2 regions of the Pseudoalteromonas sp. APM04 genome follow, and region 2 is predicted to be linked to the other one. Evidence: predicted binding sites of a transcription regulator. Region 2 holds the regulator's gene; the other holds the start of a gene.
What was found. Region 2 encodes sigma-54, which starts transcription at its own class of promoters, with help from an activator protein. Its sites were predicted from a motif close to GTTGGCACGNNNNTNGNNT; they were not measured.
Positions count from the first base shown of each region.

Region 1: MTP24_RS00305 (YggN family protein) is a predicted target of sigma-54. The motif match lies at 2,491-2,509, and genes of this name have one in related genera.

Region 1 covers NZ_CP094441.1:58,155-62,015, reverse strand. The annotation lists gene MTP24_RS00330 (cytochrome b/b6 domain-containing protein) at 1-48, opposite strand, end outside; gene MTP24_RS00325 (AzlC family ABC transporter permease) at 147-851, shown strand; gene MTP24_RS00320 (AzlD domain-containing protein) at 848-1,147, shown strand; gene MTP24_RS00315 (glutathione peroxidase) at 1,367-1,864, shown strand; gene MTP24_RS00310 (hypothetical protein) at 1,980-2,165, opposite strand; gene MTP24_RS00305 (YggN family protein) at 2,547-3,344, shown strand.
Region 2 covers NZ_CP094441.1:561,063-564,923, forward strand. The annotation lists gene rapZ (RNase adapter RapZ) at 1-96, opposite strand, end outside; gene ptsN (PTS IIA-like nitrogen regulatory protein PtsN) at 116-568, opposite strand; gene hpf (ribosome hibernation promoting factor) at 573-860, opposite strand; gene MTP24_RS02630 (RNA polymerase factor sigma-54) at 887-2,386, opposite strand; gene lptB (LPS export ABC transporter ATP-binding protein) at 2,456-3,181, opposite strand; gene lptA (lipopolysaccharide transport periplasmic protein LptA) at 3,178-3,714, opposite strand; gene lptC (LPS export ABC transporter periplasmic protein LptC) at 3,704-3,861, opposite strand, start outside.

The DNA.
Region 1 (3,861 bases), 500 kb from region 2:
CCAATGAAAACACCGTATAAACCCATCCCATACTTTTATCGTCGTCATTGTGTTTACCCTCAAAAAAACAGTATTATTAAAATGCTCATCAACCTCATAATAAGGTGTCATTATCTGCCATTCTACAAGCCAGCAAGGTAAATGCTATGCAACCAGTTAAAAAAGCGATAATAAAAGGCTTTTTAGATATGCTTCCGCTTTGCTTAGCCGTTATTCCATGGGGAATACTCTGCGGCTCTTTAGCTATTCAAAATGGATTTACAGCTCTTGAAACACAAGCCATGTCGTTACTGGTTTTTGCAGGTTCAGCTCAACTTGTCGCTATTGAACTTATGGCGGGTAACACCCCCTTACTTACCATATTATTCACTACGTTTATAATTAGCTCTCGGCATTTTTTATATGGACTTGCTGTTAGACATAAAGTCATAGATCAACCAATGCGATGGCGCCTACCTGTTAGCTTTGTATTAACCGATGAATTATTTGCGTTTTCTCATCACCGTAAAGCTTATCGCACAAAAGTGCGTTTAGTTTATGCGCTTAGTGCAGGTTTTAGTTTTTACATCGCATGGAATATATGGACATTAATAGGCATTGTTGCAGGATCTATGCTTCCTGATTTAACTAACTTAGGGCTCGACTTTGCAATTGCAGCTACTTTTATCGCCTTGGTTATTCCAGGTATTAAAAATACCGCCTCTTTAGTGACTGTTATTGTGGCAGGTATTACTGCTACGTGGTTAAAAAGCACAGGGTTTGAATTATGGCTAGTGTGCTCCGCATTATTAGCAATGAGTGCAGGCTATACAACGGCAAGGCTAACAGCGAAAAAGGACACTAAAACATGATGACCACTATTTTACTCATGGCCTGCATTACGTTTTTTACGCGTTATTTATTTTTACACCGTGCATTGCCTTTTAAAGTGGGCCCTAAAATGCAGCAATTTTTAAGCTTTAGTGCACCGGCCGTGCTTACCGCTATTTGGGTTCCTATTGTATTTTTGGGTGAAGAAGGCATAAACCTGCATTGGCAAAACCCTTACTTAAGTGCCGCTATTGTAGCCATTATTGTAGCTTATAAAACACATAACATTTATTACACAACACTTGCCGGTATGGGTTTGTTTCTAATTTTAAATTAGGGCTTATTACCCTCTAAAGTTAAGTTTTATCAGCCTGAGGATTGTTTATTATTTTTCACCGACAAGGATGTGCAATTAGGTATAAGCAATACGCAAAATTTAGCTCAAACTATACCAAGGCCGTTAGGTCACATATCTCGCGTCACGAGTATACTTTATACTTTATGTGAAACCTTTACCGCGTTAAAGTATGCCTAACAACAATAATAAGAAGCCACCATGCAAAAGTTTCATCAATTAAGCGCAACAAGTCTACAAGGCCAACCTATTAACTTTGATGACTTTGAGGGAAAAGTTGTACTCATTGTTAATACTGCAAGTAAATGCGGATTTACCTACCAGTACGCATCTTTACAAGCGCTTCATGAAAAGTACGCCAGTCAAGGACTTGTGATTATAGGCTTTCCGTGCAATCAATTTGGCCAACAAGAGCCTGGAGATGCGTCGCAAATAGAGCAAGGGTGCTTAATAAATTACGGAGTCAGCTTTTTAATAACAGACAAAGTTGATGTGAATGGTAAAAATGCACACCCTGTATTTCGATTTTTAAAATCAGCATTACCGGGGTTTTTAACTCGAAAAATAAAATGGAATTTCACTAAGTTTTTAATTGCAGCCGATGGCACGCCAATTAAGCGCTATGCCCCTTTTACTAAGCCAGAAAAGATAGAGCTCACTATACAAAAAGCATTAAGTAAGGCTAAAAGCACGCAGTAAAAAGTAATAAAGAGGCACATAGCCTCTTTATTGCCAATGTAACAACCGCTTAAGCGCACTTTTTTGTGCACCTAGCCGCCGTTATTAATTGGTATTGTAATTATACTAGTGCGATTTAATCGATGTAATCGCTTAAGTCGTCTTCGCCTAGATTTTTGCGCAAGCGTTTTTGCTCAAGGTAGTCTTCCAACTTTTTCTTAACCTTTTGCTTATTTTTATCGTGTTGATTTCGACCGACCATTTCGTATTCGTCTTCAACAAAATCATCATCTAGCGCATCGTAACTAAATGTCTTACCCACAACCCACTCCATAAAGTGTTTGAGACCAATTACGCTTTAATTAATGTAATTGGTAAATTAAAAAATTTAACACCAATATGCTGTGCAAATTAGCATCAAAGTAAAGCCACAAAGCCATAGTAAATAGCCTTCATGTCATTAATGTGAATAAATAGCGCTAAATTGCAATTGTGGAAAGTGAGAGTTTTTTATCGTATCGATAAATTTTTTTTATAAATTTATATTCATTGGTTAATTTCACCAAAATATAGTCTAATAATAAAAACCAAACAGACCTTTAAACCTAGCATGAAATGCAAGTCATTGTTTTTGTTGATTAAAAAATAGTGGCACCAAACTTGTTATTAGTTATTTGTTATCAACAAAAAATAGAGTCATCACATGAAAAAATTACTATTAGTTAGCGCATTAATCTGTACACCTGTTGCTATGGCACACAACGATAATGATTCAACAATTTCATTTAGCAACGATCAATGCGACGTAGAGTTTAAAAATGATGTTCGCATCAAGCCAAACGAACTAGAAATTTTTACAGCAAAAAACCAAGCTATGCAATTCAACAGCAATGGCGATTTAATGGTAAACGGTGAGTTTGTAGCGCTTAATAACTCACAACGCCAAGCTCTTACTCAATACTCTGATAGCTTACGTATACAGCTACCCGAAGTCGCTAATATTGCATTAGACGGCGTAAAAATCGCCGGTGTTGCTTTAGAAGAAGTCGGTAATGCATTTAACATTAATGGCTTAGACGATATGTCATCGTTAATGGACGATATACGCGTAGAAGTAGAAAACACGTTTTATCAAGAAGGCACCTTTGTTATGGGCCAGCAAAGTTTTAACCAATTTGGTGAAAACTTTGAGCATCAGTTTGAAAATCAAATAGAAACAGCCGTTGAATCAGCAGTCATGCAATCTATGGGTAGTATCCTGGTCGCGCTTGGATCGGAGTTATTAGGTTCTGGCGGCGATATGGATGCATTCGAAGAACGCATGGAAAATATGGGCGCACAAATTGAAGAGAAAGTAGAGTTACACGCGAACAACTTAGAGCAACGAGCTAATTCGTTATGCGGTAATTTTGCTGAAATTGCAAAACAAGAAGAGCAGCTAGTAACGTTAGTTCCTGAGCTAGAAGGTTATCAATTATTTACCTTTAAACACGTTAAATAACCCGCAATTAACTCACTATATTTAACATCCCTTCAGCAGCATTTTATTTTATTGAATGCTGCTTTTTTGTATCTGTTCTGTCTCTTTTTTCTCGTTTATGTTGTTCGGCTCAGAATAAGGGCCATTGGTCTAGTTAGTACTTGCCTAAGTAAACAACTCTATGGCTTTATACAAACATAGACTGCGTTCGTTATTTATCGTTATAAACAATAAAGATAAAAGCAGCGTTTTATGGACATAAATTTAACTCATATGCCCCCCTGTTTTTGATCACACTAAAGATTTAATCATCCAATTTTTAGTGGCTAAGCAAGACTAAAATATTCAGCAAGCAATTTGCTTCAAAATTTATGCCCTTAGCAAAAAGCTGAGAGGCTCCATCCCCAGTTAGACACGTTTAAACGTAACTAACACTAAAGCGCCTGCCTCATAGCAGGCGCTTTTTATTTATTAGAGAAGCACACTATTAAAAAATCGTATTTTTAAGTCAATTACTATTTTAAATATCAAATTAACG
Region 2 (3,861 bases):
AATGTTATCTACGCAATAATAACCTAGATCTTCAACAACGCGTAAAGCAACCGACTTACCAGAACCAGAACGGCCACTTATGATAATCAACTCCATTAATCACCCTTTAAATTTGTTACGATTGGTCAACAATAATTTGATACAACTCAGCATCCGATTTAGCACAGCGAAGCTGCTTACAAAATTCTTTATTTTTTAGTTTATCAGCTATCGTTGCTAGCGTCTTTAAATGCTGTTGGTTATCGCCTTCAGGTACGATGAGTGCAACAAAAATATCAACAGGGCGGTTGTCTATAGCATCAAAATTAATCGGTGTTTCACTTACTAACACCAATGCTAAAGGTTCTTGTGCGCCGCTCATTCGGCCATGTGGAATAGCAATACCTCTGCCTATCCCTGTGCTGCCTAGCTTTTCGCGGGTTAATAAAGCGCCCAAAATATCCTGTTGAGATAAATACGGTAATTTATCGTGAGCCAGCTCGCTAATAAACTCTAAAATTCTTTTTTTACTATTAAAAAGGACCGCAGCTTTACTGCAGTCCTGGCATATAAGTGAACTTAATTTCATCATATTAGTGTCGAGCAAGCTTCTCTTTGTGTTTAATTACTTGACGGTCAAGCTTGTCAATCAATGAATCAATAGCTGCATACATATCTTGATGTTCAGTGGATGCGAATAATTCAGCACCACTTACATGAATAGTTGCTTCTGCTTTTTGATTTAATTTTTCTATATCGAGAATGACATGAACATTATTAATATGATCAGAGTGCCTTTCTAGCTTCGCAAATTTGGTATTTATATAGTCTCTTAATGAATCAGTTAGTTCTACATGACGACCAGTTAAATTTAGTTGCATAAGCATTACCCTCTTTGTTTAGCGTCTTAGATCAGGCTCTTTCGCTGATTTGACGGTGGAATAGCAAGAGATTCGCGATATTTTGCGATTGTACGTCTCGCTACTTTAATTCCTTGCTCAGCCAATATATCCGCAATTTTGCTATCACTCAATGGTTTTGCTGAGTTTTCTGCTGCGATTAATTTTTTAATAAGTGCACGTATTGCCGTAGATGAACATTCTCCACCATTTTCGGTACTTACGTGGCTTGAGAAAAAGTATTTAAGCTCAAATATTCCACGCGGTGTGTGCATATACTTTTGCGTAGTTACGCGCGAAATTGTTGATTCGTGCATTTCTACCATTTCGGCAACATCATTTAAAACCATCGGTTTCATGGCTTCTGGCCCGTGTTCAAAAAAGCCCTGTTGTTGTTTAACAATACAGTTAGTTACTTTTAAAAGTGTATCATTTCTACTTTCTAAGCTTTTTATAAACCATTTAGCTTCTTGTAAATGTGAGCGAATAAATTGACTGTCGCCGCTTGATTTAACTGTACGTGACATTGCTGCATATTGGCTGTTTACACGAATTTTTGGCATGCTGTCTGGGTTTAACTCTACAATCCAGCGGCCTTTAATTTTTTTAACTGACACATCAGGTATTACATACTCAGACTCTTCTCGTACTATTGTGTCTGCAGGCTTAGGGTTGAGCGTATGAATAAGTGTCATTACTTCTTTAAGCTCATCTTCTTTGAGCTTCGTTTTTTTCATTAATGTACGGTAGTCACGAGCAGCTAACAAATCAATGTGCTCTGTTAAAATCATTTTTGTTTCATCAATAAAAGGCGTGCCTTTATCAAATTGATTTAACTGAATACACAAGCACTCTTGTAAGCTACGTGCCGCAATACCCACTGGGTCAAATAGCTGAATGCGCTTTAAAACCGCTTCTATTTCGTCAAGTTCAACCTCAACGTCATCGTCGTTATCTTGATTAAAGCTCTCTAAAATCTCTTCGCAGCTGAGTGTCAGTATGCCTGAATCATCCACCGCTTCTACAATAGCAATAGCGATGGCTTCATCTGTAGGGCTAAATGGCGTTAATTGTAATTGCCACATTAAGTATTCGTGAAGCGTTTCAGTTGATGCGCCCTGATATATAGACTCATCTTCAGGCATTGGGCCTGAAGATGATGCAGGGGCTGCACTCATATACTCATCCCAGCTAACATCCATTGCCATGTCGTCACTTACGGTATCTTTAGCAAGCGCTTCACCACTGTCTTGTTCATACTCGCTAGGGGCTTCATCGGCAGATACGGTTACTGTAACTTCATCGTTATCTGCTTTTTGCTCATTTTTGCCCGCAAGATCATCGGCATAGTCTTGCTCCTCAACCTCAAGTAATGGGTTGCTGTCGAGCGCTTCTTGTATTTCTTGCTGAAGATCCAATGTACTCAATTGCAGCAAGCGAATAGCTTGTTGCAACTGAGGTGTCATTGTAAGTTGCTGGCCCATGCGCAGCTGTAGTGATTGCCTCATGTATCTCTAACAATCCTTTTAAGTTGTTATAATTAATACTAGCAGATGCTTATAAATAAGGCGTAAATGTTACAGCCTAAATTGCTCGCCTAAATATACATCGCGTACAGTTTTATCATTTAATACGTGTTCAGGGGTACCAGAAGCAATCAGTTCCCCATGAGAAACAATGTAGGCTTTTTCGCAAACATCAAGGGTTTCTCTTACATTGTGGTCTGTTATTAATACGCCAATACCACGGTTTTTTAGGTGTTCAATAATTTTTTTAATATCTAATACTGAGATAGGGTCAACACCGGCAAATGGTTCGTCTAACAAAATAAACTTTGGATCTGCAGCTAAAGCACGTGCAATCTCCACTCGGCGACGTTCTCCGCCCGATAATGCCATACCTTTGCTGTCGCGAATGTGTTGAATGCTAAATTCATCCAATAGATTATTTAATGTTTCTTCTCTGGCTTGTTTAGTGAGCTCCTTTCGAGTTTCTAAAATAGCCATTAAGTTTTGATACACTGTTAATTTTCTAAATATAGACGACTCTTGTGGTAAGTAGCCAATACCTAATCTAGCACGACTGTGCATAGGTAAAAGCGTAATATCGTTATCATCGATAGATATTTTGCCTTTGTCGCTAGGGACTAAGCCTACAATCATGTAAAAGGTTGTTGTTTTACCTGCGCCGTTTGGCCCAAGCAAGCCTACAATACTGCCAGCTTTAACTTCTAGGCCCACATTTTTTACAACTTCACGGCCTTTGTAGCTTTTGGCTAGTAGCTCTGCTTTTAATGTGCTCATGGTTGGCCTTTGTCATTTTTTTTAGGCTCCACAGGCACTAAGATAGTGTGTACACGGTCAGTTGAGCTTTCATCTTTTTCTGCGCTAATAAGCTGCTGTTCTATATCGTAGGTAATGCTTTTAGCATTCATTTTTTGCCCAGCTTGAGATATCTCTGCATCTCCAATTAATGTTAAAAAACGCGTTGAGACATCGTATCTAACTTCATTAGCGCTGGCGCTCATTATTGTGCCGTCGGCTTGTTTTTCTTCAAAATATGCAGGCGTACCTGTGGCAATTAACAATTGCTTGTTGTCGCCTAGCTCATCACGCTTGTGAACCTCAAGGCGGTCTGCGGTAATTTTTCTGTCGCCATGAATAATTTCAACATTTTTTTCGAAGATACCTACGTTTTCTTTTAGTTGACCCTCTTGTTTATCCGCACTAATCGAAATTTGATTTGCAGAAATTGGCGCTGTTGGTTCAGCGGCATTAGTACCTAATGCAAGTATAAATGTTGGAATAATAAAGAGTGTTGATAGTTTATTGGTCATAATAAATAGTTCGCGTATGGTTAATTAATTTTATCACTTCGGTTTTTAAATCGGCTTCTAAGCCTTTACCGGTGATTTTTAAATTGGGCCCTGTAACAATGACAGGCTGCTCTGATTGCATCGTTAGTAATTTTATATCTACCTGAA